2 regions of the Dactylosporangium sp. NPDC000244 genome follow, and region 1 is predicted to be linked to the other one. Evidence: riboswitches for the same ligand, from Rfam matches in the RefSeq annotation. Region 1 holds a riboswitch; the other holds the start of a gene.
The links. Region 1 has a riboswitch for cyclic di-AMP ahead of ABT369_RS19715 (coiled-coil domain-containing protein). Riboswitches for the same ligand answer to the same signal wherever they lie in the genome.

Region 1 (7,432 bases):
GTGTTGAGCTTCTGCTTGCCCCAGATGACGTGGATCGAGACGCGGGCCTCGGGGAAGAGCGCGTACACCATGAAGCGGTTCCCGGCGTAGATCGTCTCCTCGTCGCGCAGGTCGACCACGACCACGTCGCCGTGCATGTGCGACACCCGGCGCAGCTGGTCCACGAAGAGGTCCTGCTGCTCCCGGAACAGCTCGGCCCGCTCGGCCACGTCCGGCAGGGCCAGGATCTCCTCGACGTCCTGGTGGTCGATGCACGCGTCGATGAGCTGCATCATGAGCTGGTAGTTGGAGATCCGGAACTGGCGGAAGCGGCCCAGCCCGGTGCGGCTGTCCATCAGGAAGTTCAGCAGCGTCCAGCCGGTCGGCTGCAGGATCTCGGTGATGTCGTACTGCGCGGAGTCCGCCCGGTCCACAGCGACCATGAGCTCGTCGGAGACGTGCGGGAAGCGCTCGGCGCCGCCGTAGTGGTCGTAGATCACCCGGGCCGCCGACGGGGCATCCGCGTCGATGACGTGGTTGGTCGCCTGCCCATGCTGGAGTTTGGCGGCGCGCAAGGTCTCGGAGTGATGGTGGTCGAAGACCAGGTGGGCGCCGGGGGCGTACGGCAGGTTGGTGAGGATGTCCGTCGGCCCGACCTCCACCGCGCCGTCCTGCACGTCCTTCGGGTGCACGAACGTGATGTCGCCGATGAGGTCGAGGTGCCGCAGCAGGACCGCGCAGACCAGTCCGTCGAAGTCGCTGCGGGTCACGAGACGGTACTTCACTGCTATTCCCCCTGCGACGGAAACGGCCGGTCGACGGTTGCCCCATCGGCCGGCCGGTCGCGCGTCTGAGGATTACAGGATCGACAGGTGCACGTGATTCGTGTGGTCACTGGAGGGATCGCCGGCGACGCCGCTGTAATGGTGCCAGCCCACGGCCGGGGTCCAGATCTCCTTGAACCAGATGACGTACATGACGCCGAGCTGGTTCGCGTTCTTCACAAAGTACGCGGCCAGCGTGCTGCCGTAGACGAAGTCGTCACCGGAGGCCACGCCACCGAATCCGCTCTTCGTCTGGACCGAGAAGTCGCAGGCCCGGCCCTTGGGGTGCTCGTACGGCCCGCTCGGGCGGAAGCACGCGACGAACCGCTTGAAGCCGTCCTTCTGCGCCTCCTGCATCGCGTGGAGCATGCGCGGGGTGATGCAGCCGGTGGTCGTGGGGTCCTTGACGCTGCACGACTCCTTCGGCAGGCCGCCGCTGGACGTGCGCGGCACCGGGTCGGCGCTCGGCAGGTTGGCGGTGACGAAGCCCTTGCTCGGCCCGCCGGCCAGCTTCAGGGCGGTCTCCGCGTCCTTCTTCTTCTGCTCCATCGTCTGCACCTGCTGCTGCTGCGCGGCGACCTCGTCCTCGAGCGCCTTCTTCTGCGCGGCCTGGCTCTCCTTGAGCCCCTTGAGCTCGTGCAGCAGGTTGTCGTTGTGGTGGGCGATCTGGTTGATGGTGTCGGCCCGCTCGGCGAAGCTGTCAGGGGTGCCGGCGTCCATCAGCGCGGCGAACGTCGTCAGCGGGCCGGTGCGGTAGGCCGCGACGGCGATGGCGGCCACCTGCTCCTGGACCGTGGCCAGCTGGGCCTCGGTCGCCTGCAGCTGCGCGGTGAGCTCGCCCTGCCGCTTGACGGAGGCGTCGAACTTCTCCTTCGCCTCGGACCACGCGCGGGTGCTGTCCTCGAGCACGGACCCGAGGGTCGGGTTCGCGCTGGCCCCCTCGTCGCCGGTGTCGCCGCCGGGCTCGGCCGCGGCGGGCGTGGCGGCGAGCCCCCCGACTACCAGAGCCGCCAGCAGCGCGACGATCATGCGCCGGTAGGGATGTCGCGATGACATCTGGTTCGTTGTTCCTTCCGTCGGCCGCCGACCGAGTTAGCTGACGGGTTCGGGACGGAACGATCCCTACCGCCCCTCCGATCGGAGGAAGGGCGGACTCACCCCAACGTAACGGTGGGTCCCCGGCTCGCCACGTGCGGCGATTGGGCGGCAGCCCCGCCCGGCGCCGGGGGCGGCGCCTGCTGGACGTGACCGTGGGTCACTGTACCCAGGGCGCTTCTTTTGCGCACCGCACCGTTTGTGCGGAGATCTTTATGACCAGCGATAAGTGACGCAGATCACTCGCGGTGGCCGGGCCTCAAGGCAACCGTAAATATTCTTCATAAAAAGATGACGTTCGCTCCTCCGAGCCGAAGTGCCTGGTCATATGGGCTGGTCAATCGGCTGGTTCAGAAGGAGTGATCAACGGTGTCGAGAGTGCGCCTGCTGGCGATGCTCGCCGCGGTGACCATCGCGGGCGGGGTGGTCGCGGTGTTCAACATGCTGCCCGCCTCGGCCGCGTCGTGCAGCCCCGCGTGGCAGTCCTCGGCGGTCTACACCGGAGGCGCGACGGTCTCCCGCAACGGCCACAACTACCTCGCCAAGTGGTGGACGCAGAACGAGGCGCCGCCCGGGACCACCGGGGTGTGGCAGGACCAGGGCTCGTGCGGCGCCGGCGGCGGCACGCCGACGACCAAGCCGCCCCAGACCGGCTCGGCCGGCGGCTGCAGCTTCCCGGCCTGGGTGCAGGGCCGCAACTACGTGACCGGCGACATCGTGAAGTTCACGGACGGCAAGTTCTACATCGCCGAGCACGACAACCCCGGCTACAGCCCCGTGATCAGCACCTGGTTCTGGGACCCGTACACCTGCTCGGGCACCGGCGGCGGTGGCGGCGGCACGACTCCGCCTCCCTCCAACGGCTCCTTCGTGGTCAGCGAGGCCCAGTTCAACCAGATGTTCCCGGGCCGGAACTCCTTCTACACCTACTCGGGCCTGGTGGCGGCGCTGTCGGCGTACCCCGGCTTCGCGAAGACCGGCTCGGACGCCGTGCGCAAGCAGGAGGCGGCCGCGTTCCTGGCCAACGTGAACCACGAGACCGGCGGCCTGGTGTACGTCGTGGAGCAGAACACCGCGAACTACTCGCACTACTGCGACACGAGCCAGTCCTACGGCTGCCCGGCCGGCCAGTCGGCGTACTACGGCCGCGGCCCGATCCAGCTGTCGTGGAACTTCAACTACAAGGCCGCGGGCGACGCGCTCGGCATCGACCTGCTGCACAACCCGAACCTCGTGCAGACCGATTCCGCCGTCGCCTGGAAGACCGCCCTCTGGTACTGGAACACCCAGAGCGGCCCCGGCACCATGACCCCGCACAACGCGATGGTCAACGGAGCCGGCTTCGGCGAGACGATCCGGAGCATCAACGGCAGCCTGGAGTGCGGCGGCCGCAACCCGGCGCAGGTCCAGAGCCGCGTGGCGGCGTACCAGCGCTTCGTGTCGATCCTGGGCGTGGGAACCGGGGCCGGCTCGCTGTCCTGCTGATCTTTCTCCCTCCGAACCCGGCGGCGGCCCTCCCATGGGGTGTGGGAGGCCGCCGCCGGGCGTTTTCGCGCCCGGGCGCGCCGCTCGGGAAACGCGCGCGAAGTCGAGGGGGCGGGCAGGGTACCCTGTTGGGCGCGGGCTGCTAGCTCAATGGCAGAGCTGCGGACTTTTAATCGTCGGGAATCACGGCTTCGCGCCGAATCCTACTGCGATTACCTGCACAAACCGGTGGCTTGACTATCCACTGTGGACTCGAATTGCTCCTAGGTTGCTCGGCTGTTCGAGTGGCTATTCGTCGCTCCCATCGCGTGCATCATCGGTATTTCAGGAGCCTTCCGTACCGACCGATGCGCCGGTGAGTCTCGCGGGCTGGATTGGCTGTGGCGCCTGACAGCAGCGAGACCTTCCGGGCGCACGGAAAGCGCTCAATGGCGTGCGCCCGGTATGAATTCAGTCTTCGGCACGCGTGGGGCGCTCTCGAACCAGCTGTAGCGTGAGCTCGGTGCGGGAACACACGCCGAGATCGGTGTCGCTGAGATCGCGATGGATGCTGGGCCGATCCGCAGCGCGGGCGGCGCGTCGATGGCGAGCTCGAAGGGGCCGCGGCGTAGGTTCTGCGTGGCGGCAGGCTCGGCGACGATGACCTGTGCGGTCTTGTCTGTTCGTAGCCTGCGCTTCCAGTCGGATCCCGTGCGGCATACACGCCGCCAGCCTGTGATTGGGTCGTACGAACGGCTGCTGCCGTCCGAGCGTGGACAAGGTATGAAGGTCGATGTGGATTCTGCCGAGGAGTTGGCCCAAAGTGGCCTGATGCGCGGTGACCTGCTGCTGGCTGACGCGTTGGAGAGCTTGCGGGAGCAGCTCAAGGAGGCGATCGACCGTGCGCAGGGTGACGACCTGTCCTTCACCTGCGAGAGTGTCGAGCTACAGCTGCAGGTGGTCGTCACCAACACCCGCAAGGGCGAGGCTAAGGCCGGCCTGTGGAGCGTCATCACCGTTGGCGGCGGCATGGATCACGCGACTAGCGCGACGCATGTCGTCAAGCTCGTTCTAAAGCCAGAGCTCAGCGATAGTGGTAACAAGCTCAAGTTGAGCGACGACTGAACGGCGTATGGTCCACGACGTCCACTCCCGTGTGGTCGAGGTCCTGCGCACTGGCACCAGCACGGGGCGCGGCTCCGGCTACGCCGTGACCGTTGACCTCGTTCTGACCGCAGCACACGTCGTCGCCGACGACACCGACGTGTGTGTCGTCGCCGGCAACGAGGAGCTGTCGGCCACCGTCGTCTGGCGCGACAAGATCCTCGACGCGGCGCTGGTGCGGGTGCCCGCCCAGCCCTGGAACGGCATCGGCACATGCTGGGCCACACTCTCCGGCGCGCGCAGAGTGGGATGCACCGCCATCGGCTATCCCAGGGTGCAGAAGACCAGCGACGGCATGCGCGTCGAGGAGCACATTGAAGGGTTCATCATGCCCGCCACCGGGCGCCGGATCGGTCGGTATGCGGTCAACGTGACCAGCGCATTACCTCACGAGCGAACCCGAGCCGACTCGCCTTGGGCGGGCATGTCCGGTGCCGCTGTGCTCACCGACGACGGTAGCCAGATCCTTGGCGTGCTCACCGACGACCCGACCGGGTTCCAGTCGTCGCGTCTCGAAGCTGTCCCGGTCGCGGCTCTGCTCAATATCCCCAGCTTCGCCGAGCTAATTGGCGCCGATCCTACTGCCTTGGTTACGCTGCCTGAACATTTCGATAGGCAGCCAGCGCCGCTATCTGCAGGCACCTCGCCGGCACAGCTGAAAAGTCATGCTATCCAGCGATCGGGATGGCTGATGCGTGGCGCTGCTGGTGCTGACACGCGTCAGCACTTTGCGTTTCGTGCTCGCGGTCAGCGTAGTCGCGTTTTGAGCGCGGACCTTTTCCGCGGTCGCGCCGCGGCGGTGGCGGCTGTCACCGGTTGGTTGACCGCTGCCCAGCCGCCCGGGCGCCCTATGGTTGTCACCGGCCTTCCCGGCGTCGGAAAGTCCGCCGTGCTTGGTCGCGCTGTGCTGGCGCTCGAGGCGGAAGACCGTTGGTGTGGCGTCGCTGTGCATGCCCACGCGGCTGCTGCCGCCGACGTCGTGTCCGCGATCGCCGCGGCCATAGGCATCGCCGACACAGCGGACGTCGACCTCTTAATTGATGCCTTGGACCATGACGACGATGTCCCGCCGTTCATGTTGGCCGTTGATGCGCTTGACGAGGCTAATACCCTCACTGACCAAAACTTGATCATCGAGCTTCTGAATGATTTGGCTCGGCTGCCAAATGTGCGTGTGGCAGTTGCGACGCGGCGAATGGCCGTCGATGACCGCTTTGGGGTTGGTCGCCTACCCGCTGCTCTTGGTGTCACAAGCTTGGACAGCCCGAACCTGGTTGATCTCGACAGCGACGCATTCTTCGACCCGGACGGGCTCCAGGCATTTGCCAGAGCGGTGCTCACGCAGGAGGGTATGCGTCGTCCGGCTCCAGGCGATGCGGCGTGGACGGCTTACCGAGCGCATCCTGCGCTCGCGGACCGTGTCGCTGCTGCCGTGGCACACGCAGCCGACCGCAACTATCTGGTTGCAGCATTAACCGCTACACATTTATCTAGTCAGGATGCAATCGTTGATCCCGCTGCTCCCGGATTCCGTGAGGACGCTATTCCGACCACCGTGGAGGAGGCGGTTAGTAAGTACCTTGACCATGAGGCAATCGAGCGACGAGCTCGCATTCGGGGGTTGCTGACTGCATTGGCCTACGCCCGTGGTGGAGGCCTTGATGATCACCAGTGGATGATATTCTCGGCCCGGCTGGGCTATCCGGTGGGACAGGTCGATTTGGATGCACTCCGCGATTCGCCCGCCGCCGATTACCTGCTTCATACCGGCGCTGCCGATCGAGGACGGGTAACGCGACTGTTCCACCAGGCCCTGGTTGATGATCTGCTCCGTCGACGCGGCAATCGGCCCAGCGACGAGCGCGCCCTCTTCGAGGCCTTGCTACCGCCCGCGGGTGTCGCCTGGCCTGACGTCGATCCATACACGCGTAGCCATATCGCCGAACACGCCGTCGCTGCCGGCAGCCTGCCGCGGTTGCTGCATGACGAGCATTACTTGAGCGTGGCTGACTTGGACCGGCTTCTGCCGTTGCTGCCGGGGCGGCCAGAACCGCCTGACGCCGAAATCATTTCTGTTCTACGTACTGCTAGCCACTGGATTCGTGCGCTTCCACCTAATCGGCGTGCCGCGTTGCTTTCCTTGACTGCCGCAAGGCTGGGCATGTCTGACCTATGCCAAAGGTTCAATCTGGCAGGTGGCCAGTACTTTTCTGTTGCATGGGCACACAGCCTCGGTGCTGCACATCAGGTGATCGATACCGGGCCAATAGCTTCGGTGGCGATCGGTCGGCTTACCCATGCCCGTGACGTTCTTGTCGCGGGACAGCTTGACGGTACTGTCCGGTTGTGGAACCCCGCTACTGGTCAACCGGTGGGCCATCCGCTCAAAGGACATAGTCGGCCGGTGAGCACGATGACGCTCGGTCGGCTCGCGGATGGCCGTGACATTCTTAACACCAGCGATGACAGCGGGAACGTTCATTTGTGGGATCTGGGCACCGGCCGCCGGATCGACGATCGGTTTAAGGGGCGTCTTCGGCATACCCACGAAGTGACGCTCGGCCAGCTGGGCAATGGGAGCGATATTCTTGCCGCGATCACCGAGGGCGGTACGGTCCAGTTGTGGGATCCGGCTACCGGCCAACACATGAACGACTTGCTCACCGATGACGCCGCGTCGGTCTGGGCATTAGCGATTGGGCGGCTCGGGGATGGCCGTGACGTCCTTGCTACCGCAGGGATGAACGGTGATATCCAGCTGTGGGATCCGATAACTGGCCAGGCGATCGGTGAGGCGCTTATCGGTCATGCCGGGGCGGTCGAAGTGCTTACCTTCAGCCATTTATGCAACGGTCGTATCATCCTGGCCAGCGCGGGCCGCAACAGTGGGGTTATCCAGATATGGG
Region 2 (7,432 bases), on a different contig from region 1:
GAGGGTCCGGCGGGCCGAGAACATCGACGCGTACGTGCGCACAGTCCTGGTGCACCGGTTCATCGACGAGCGGCGGCGCGGCTGGTCCGCGCGCGTGTCGCTCGTGGACCGGGTGCCGGAGCGGCCCGCCGAGGACGTCGCACTGCAGGGCATCCCCGCCGGGCTCGAGCTGCGGCAGGCGATGGCGCGGCTGCCCGACCGGCAGCGGGCGGTACTGGTGCTGCGGTTCTTTTATGACATGTCCGTCGAGCAGACGGCGCTGGCAATGCGCTGCGCGCCCGGCACGGTCAAGAGTCAGACCTCGGCGGCGCTCGCCACGATGCGGCGGCTGCTCGAGGACACCACCGAGCACGCGGGGAGGGCACGGTGAACGACTGGGAGGAGGGCCTGCGGGTCCTCATGCGCGACGGCGGCGCGGCCCCGGCCTCGCGCGTCGACCTGGGGCGGGTGGTGACCGATGGGCGGCGCCGGCGGCGGGCCGCGAGCGGGGCGGTGGCCGCGGCGGTGCTGGCGCTGGTCGCCGGGGCGGCCGTCGCGCTGCCGGGGTGGCCGGGGGGCGAGCCGGTGCCCGGCGCGTCCGGGGCGGCGGACGCGTCAGACGCGGGGGCCGGGGTCGGCGGGTTCGATCCGGTGCTGGTCCTGCGGCTGCGGCCGGGCTGGCTGCCGGACGGGGTCGCGGCCGACCCGAACCCGTCGCTGTGGGCGGCGCGGCAGTCCGAGCGGTACGCCGACCAGCCCGCGACCACCGACTTCACGATCTCGCTCTACGCGCCCGGGTTCGTGCCGCGCTTCCTCGACCCGGCCACGAAGGCGGACGAGCCGGCGATGCTCCTCGAACCCGCGGACTCCCTCGGCGGGCGTCCGGCGCAGTGGTACAGCGAACAGGCCCACCCCCAGCGCAGCGGGCTGCTGTGGCAGTGGGCGCCGGACGCGTACGCCAGCGTGGAGGGGATCACGCCCGGCTCGGCGGCGCAGGACCGGGCCGTGTGGCGCCACGTCGCCGAACAGCTCGTCACGAACGCGCGCCGGCCGGTGCCCGTGCCGGGATACGTCACGGACACGCCGGCCGGCATGGCGCTGATCGGCATGGACCGGGTCTTCGACCGCACCCGGCAGCGGTGGGCCACGGTGCTGGTCCTCAACCGCTACGCGTACGTGCCGCCGCCCGAGGGCCGGCCCCGGCCCGGCATCGAGGTCACGTTGACGCCGGGCGGAACCGCCGGCACGGTACACCTGGCCGACCACGAGGACGAGTGGACCATCGATCCCGTTCGCTGAGCGGCTCAGGCGATCGCGGCGACGACCTCCGCGGCCCGGCCGGCGTGCTTCTGGTACGCCCCCGGGTACGCGGAGCGCTGCACCGCCTGGGCCGCGGCCGTGACGCTCATGCTCTGCCAGCCCGACACCCGGGCGAGCGCCGAGTAGAACAGCGCGGCCGAGTGCGCCGGGTTCATGAGCTCGGGCACGCTGCCCCAGCCCTGGCTCGCGCGCTGCTGGAACAGCCCGACCGAGTCGTGGTCGGTCGAGACGGCGTCGTGCGGCAGCTTCATCGAGGACGGGACGGCCGGGCTGGCGACGTTGTAGAGGTCGCTCTCCTGCATCGCGGTGGCGACCGCCACGACGAGCCCCTTCTCGGGCACGCCCTGGGCGCGGCCCTGCCGGACGATCGCGGCCGCGTTGTTCATCTGGGTCTGGTTCAGCCCGGCGACCGGCCGCGGCAGGGCGGGCGGGGGCGGGGGGACGGGGGCGGGCGCGTCGGAGAGTGCGGCCTGCCCGTCGAGCGAGGACAGCACGAGCGAGGTGTCCTCGGTGTACAGCGGCGCGGGTGCGGCGGGCGCGGCGACCGGCGGGCGTGGCGCGCCGGCGGAGGCGGAGTGGCCGGCCGAGCCGGACGCGAGCAGGGTGGCGGACAGGACGACGGCGGACACGGCCACGGGCTTGACGGCCAGCAGTGATCGGCGGTGGCGCGGCTGGAATTGGCGCGGTAAAGGTTTCAGCAAGATCATTCCTCAGACGGATGCGGGCGCACGCCATCGGCACGATCCCGTGGTGCGAAAGGGATCGCGCGGCGGCGAGGCGAACGGTCAGCGGGTGGACACGGGCCAGGTCAGGTCCTGGCGATCACCCGTCCGAGGGAAAGACGACACAGGGCGTCGACGAGCACGAGAAGTTCTCCTTCCGGTGCCGCCTACCGGGTTAGCTGACGGGTTCGGACGGGAGGATTCGCCCTACCGTGACTCGGTCACGGATACACCCCAAGGACTGCGATGGGTCCCCGGCTCGCGACACCGAAGTGAGCGTCGCGACTCGACGGCGCCTGCCCGGTGGCCCCGCATTTTCGGGGCGCGTCGCCCGTGGCAGACCACCCGACAGTAACGGGGACTTCAGGACTCGGCCAGCCACAGCAACGGGATCCCACCCGGCGCACCGGAACGCTCACCGTGCGCTGTCACACGATCGGTCATCCCGCGCCCGTGCCGAGCGCCCTTGACCTGGTACATCGCCCGATCCGCCAGGCGCAGGGCGGCCCCGGCATCGAGCACCGTGTCATCGATCACGGCCGCCCCGACGCTGACCCGCACCCGCAGCACGTGCCCGTCGTGCACCACCGGCGCCGAGACGGCCCGCTCGACCCGGTCGACGAGCGCGGCCAGGCCGGCCGCGTCGGTGCCGGGCAGGTCGGTGGCGAGCACCACGAACTCGTCGCCGCCGAGGCGGGCCACGGTGTCGCCGGGCCGGACGAGCGCGCACAGCCGCTGGGCCACGGCGACGAGCACCGCGTCCCCGGCGTCGTGACCGAGCGTGTCGTTGACCGTCTTGAAGTCGTCGAGGTCGCAGAAGAGCAGCGCCCCGACACCGTGCCCGGACCGGGCCCGGCGGACCGCGGCGGCGAGCGGCGCGGCCAGCGCGTCGCGGTTGGCCAGGCCCGTGAGCGGGTCCCGGGACGCCCGGCGTACCAGGTCGGCCTCGGCCGCCTTGCGCTCGGTGATGTCCTGGACCTGCAGGATGCCGAAGGCGGGCGGACCGGCCACGATGGACAGCGTCGTGGCGACCCAGATCACCGTGCCGTCGCCGCGCACGCAGCGGATCTCGTAGTCGCGCACCTGGGTGCCCTTGCCCGTGGTCGCGACGGCGAAGGCGAGCCGGGCCAGGTCGAGGTCGTCCGGGTGCATGAGGTCGGCGATGCGCAGCTCGAGCAGCTCCGCCTCGGTGCGGCCGAGCAGCTCGCACAGGGCGGGGTTGACGCGGGTCATCCGGGCCTGGGTGGCGCCGTCGAGGCCGAGCATGCACATGCCCGTACCAGCGCCCGTGAAGGCCAGCCGGAAGGCCTCCTCACTGGCGGCGAGGTGACGGCGCTCCCGCTGCAGGGCCTCGACCAGATTGGCGTTGTTGATCGCGATGCCGGCCTGCGCGGCGAGCATCTCCAGCAGCTCGCGCTGCGGCGGCCCGGGCCGTCGGCCGTCGGTGGGCAGGTCGACGCCGAGGATGCCGACCAGCTCGCCGTCGGGCGCCCGCAGCGGGGCGAACAGGGCGTCGAGCGGGTGCCAGCGCTCCTCCTCGGGCACGTCCTCGAAGCCGGGCGCGGCGTCGGGCACCCAGGAGTGGATGTGATCGCTGTGCCGCTCGTGCGGGAGGTACCGCAGCTGCCCCCACGCCTCCGTGCGCCCGAGGTACTCGTCGAGCTCCGCCGCCGGGTACCGCGTCCCGAGCAGCGTCGCGCGCGCCTCCTCCGAGCCGGCCAGCGCGATCGCCTCGTACTCGCCCTCCGGGTGCAGGTAGTTGACCACGGCGACGGCGAACCCGGTCCCGTCGACGACGGCGTCCACGATGAGCTGCAGGGTCTCGGCCAGCGTGGTGCCGGTGTTGATGCGGCCCGTGATGCGGTACACCGAGCGGATCGCGTCCATCGCCGCGTCTCGATCACGCATCGCTCGCCTACCCGCATCCGGCCGACCTTGCATCCTTACATCGACGCATCAAACCGGATCTGAAGTAAACCCTTTCGGCGTCACGAGATTGCCGCGGGCAGTCGCAGAGCCCCCGCGGCGCGCCGGGCCTCGCGGGTCATCGCGGCGATCATCAGGCCTTTGCCCGGCAGGTACGGCAGCATGCGGATGCTCAGGTTCTGCAGCTTCACGGCCAGCTCGGACTTCGGCGCGAAGCCGCGGGCCGGGGCGAGCGCGGCCTTGTGGTTGGCGTCGACGAAGCCGCGCATCTGACGGTCATATGCGGGCAGATCGTGCAGATTCGCCGCGAGCACGTACGCCCCCACGAGCGCCATGCCGGTGCCCTGGCCCGTCAGCGAGGAGGGCGCGTAGCCGGCGTCGCCCACCAGCGCGACCCGACCGGCCGTCCAGCCGGGCATCCTGACCTGGGCGTTCGGGGCCACGTACAGGTCCGGAGCGGCCCGCATCAGCTCGAGCAGCCGCGGCACGACCCAGCCCGAGCCCTGAAACGCGGTCTCGATGGCGCTCAGGCGCTCGGCGCGGTCGCGGGAGGGCATCGGGCCGCCGTACAGCAGCGTCACCTTCACCGTTTCCGAGCCCTTGTCGGTCTTGACGCTGACGACGCGGCCCGGCATCGAGTGCACCAGCTGCCAGCGCTCGATGCCCAGCTCGTTCGGGGCCGTGAAGACCGCACTGCTGCTGCCGAGGTGGTGCAGGTACTGCCGCGACGGCCCGAACACGAGCTCCCGGACGCGCGAGTGGATGCCGTCCGCCCCGATGATGTAGTCGAACCGCCGGGGCGGGGCGTGACGGAACGTGACCCGATCCCCGGCGATCTCCTCGATCGTGTCGCCGAAGATCCACTCGACGCCCGCGGGGACCTCGGCGTGCAGCAGCCGGGTGAGATCGCCCTTCATGATCTCGATGTCGGCGGGGTCGAGCACCCCGAAACCGAGCGGCAGCGTGGCGATGCGTTTGCCGGCGGCGTCGACGAAGCTCGTGCCTTCGGTGTCGGTACCGTGCGCACGGGCCTTCGCCGCCACTCCCATGCGCTCGGCGACCTCGAGCGCGACGCCGCGGATGTCGATCGCGTACCCGCCCGTGCGGATCGCCGGCGCCCGCTCGACCACCGTCACCGCGCACCCCCGCCGGGCCAGCAGCGCGGCGGCGGCATTGCCGGCGACGCTCGCGCCGGAGATCAGAACCCGTGTCATGCGTACACCGTACGAACACCGCCACGGGGCGCTCAACGACGCGTGCACGGCGGTAGGGTGTGCACTAGTGCCCCCCTACCTGAGGATCGTCGCCCGGATTCGGGCCGCCATCGCCGCGGGCGACCTGCGTCCAGGCGACCGCGTGCCCTCGACGCGCGAGCTGATGCGGACGTACGGGGTGGCCATGGCGACCGCGACCAAGGCGCTGACCGCGCTGCGGCAGGAGGGCCTGGTCGAGCCGCAGCCGGGCATCGGCACCGTGGTGGCGCGCCGCCCTCGCTCCCCCGCGGCGGGTCCGGCGGCGGACTCCGACCGCCTCGTCTCGACCGCGATCCGGCTGGCCGACACCGACGGGCTGGCCGCGCTGTCGATGCGGCGGCTGGCGGCCGCGCTCGGGATACCGACGATGACGCTGTACCGGCACGTCACGAACAAGGAGGAGCTGCTGCTGCTCATGACGGACGCGGCCTTCGGCGAGGCGCCGCTGCCGGACTCCGCCGGTCGGGCCGCGGGCTGGCGGGCTCACTTGACGATCTCGGCGCGGTTGCAGTGGGGGGTGTACCGCCGCCATCCGTGGGTCGCGGAGGTCATGTCGTTCACGCGTCCCCCGATGGCCATGCGGGCGATGGCGCACACGGAGTGGTGCCTGGCCGCGCTGGAACGGGCGGGCCTGGCGCTGCCGGTGGCCATGCACGCCACGATGATGCTGGCCAACCACGTTCGCGGTACCGCGGTGAACCTGGAGTGGGAGGCGAACGCGGAACAGGACACGGGCGTGGACAACGTGGAGTGGTTCACGGCCCAGGAGGCACGCTTCGCCCAAATCACCGCAACGGGCGCGTTTCCGGCTTTTTCCCGACTTGCCGCCCTCGGCCCGGATGCGGTGGACTACGAGCTGGATGCGCTGTTCGAGTTCGGCTTGGCACGCTTGCTGGACGGCCTGTCGGCGCTGGTGGACGCCTTGCCCCACCGCCCGTGAGGCGCTTCGCGCGCCGCTCGGCGCGACCGGCTTCGCTCGGCGCGACCCGCTTCGCGCGCCGCCCGGCGCAACCGGCTTCGCTCGGCGCGACCCGCTTCGCGCGCCGCCCGGCGCGACCGCGTGCGTAGGGTTGAATCATGAAGATCCCGACCGTAACCCTGAACTCCGGCCACGAGATGCCGGTCGTCGGCTACGGCACCTACCCCCTCCAGGGCCGCCCAGCCACCGAAGCCATCCTCGCCGCCATAGCGTCGGGCTACCGCCTGCTCGACACCGCCGCGTCCTACGGCAACGAGGACGCCGTCGGCGCCGCCGTGCGTGAATCCGGCCTCGGCCGGGCCGACCTCTTCATCACCACCAAGCTCCGCGGCGCCGACCAGGGCCGCGGCTCCACCCGCGCCGCGCTCGAAGCCTCGCTCGAGCGCCTCGGCCTGGACCACGTAGACCTGTACCTCATCCACTGGCCCCTGCCGGCCGTCGGCCGCTACGTGGACTCGTACGCCGAGATGGCCGAGCTGCACCGCGAGGGCCTCATCCGCTCGCTCGGCGTCTCCAACTTCCTCCCCGAGCACATCGACGCCGTGGTCGCCGCGACCGGCATCGTCCCCGCCGTCGATCAGCTCCAGGTCTCTCCGTCGCACGCGCGGGCCGAGATCGTCAGCACCGTGCAGGGCAAGGGCACCGTGGTGCAGGCGTGGAGCCCGCTCGAGCGCAACACCGGCGTGCTCGAAGACTCCGGGATCGTGGCTGTGGCCGATCGGCTTGGCGTCACCCCCGCTCAGGTCGTGCTGCGCTGGCTGCTCCAGCGCCAGGTCACCGTCGTCCCGCACTCGTCGGACCCCTCGCGGCAGCGCGCGAATGCCGACCTGTTCGGGTTCGAGCTCTCCGCGGCCGACCTGGCCGTCGTCGACTCCGTTGCCCAGATGCCCGTCAAACAGGACCCGGCTACCTGGGAAGAGTTCTAGTCGTCGGCGGGCGTTGTTCCGATTTCCCCACCAGCGTACCCAGCGCCACCTAACCGATCATGATCATGCGCCGTCGAAAGAGCCGCTGGTCATGGTAGTTGCAGGGCCCGACCGGACACTGCCCCGCACACTCACGGTAGCCGCGCTGCGGCCCCCGGTGATTACGCTCTGAGCCTACCGGCACACCACCAGCAGCGGCCCCACACCGCAGCAGCCGACGCCGACCGTGATCAATACCGCTGCCAGCGCTCGGGCGCCCCTGGTCTCCGAGCGGCGCGCGGACGGCAGCGCCTGCTCGACGATGACGGCGGCCAGCCAGACGGTGCA

Region 2: linked by a shared signal. The riboswitch ahead of ABT369_RS40540 (hypothetical protein) and the one ahead of ABT369_RS19715 (coiled-coil domain-containing protein) in region 1 are both predicted to bind cyclic di-AMP.

The regions. Positions count from the first base shown of each region.
Region 1 is NZ_JBEPEH010000013.1:45,808-53,239, reverse strand. Features, by position in the region: gene ABT369_RS19720 (exopolyphosphatase) at 1-764, opposite strand, end outside; gene ABT369_RS19715 (coiled-coil domain-containing protein) at 837-1,859, opposite strand; cyclic di-AMP (ydaO/yuaA leader) riboswitch at 1,869-2,019, opposite strand; gene ABT369_RS19710 (glycoside hydrolase family 19 protein) at 2,268-3,383, shown strand; gene ABT369_RS19705 (trypco2 family protein) at 4,146-4,487, shown strand; gene ABT369_RS19700 (trypsin-like peptidase domain-containing protein) at 4,495-7,432, shown strand, end outside.
Region 2 is NZ_JBEPEH010000035.1:16,828-24,259, forward strand. Features, by position in the region: gene ABT369_RS40530 (SigE family RNA polymerase sigma factor) at 1-370, shown strand, start outside; gene ABT369_RS40535 (hypothetical protein) at 367-1,278, shown strand; gene ABT369_RS40540 (hypothetical protein) at 1,284-1,928, opposite strand; cyclic di-AMP (ydaO/yuaA leader) riboswitch at 2,171-2,310, opposite strand; gene ABT369_RS40545 (diguanylate cyclase domain-containing protein) at 2,385-3,929, opposite strand; gene ABT369_RS40550 (FAD-dependent monooxygenase) at 4,010-5,161, opposite strand; gene ABT369_RS40555 (TetR/AcrR family transcriptional regulator C-terminal domain-containing protein) at 5,229-6,140, shown strand; gene ABT369_RS40560 (aldo/keto reductase) at 6,278-7,105, shown strand; gene ABT369_RS40565 (hypothetical protein) at 7,280-7,432, opposite strand, start outside.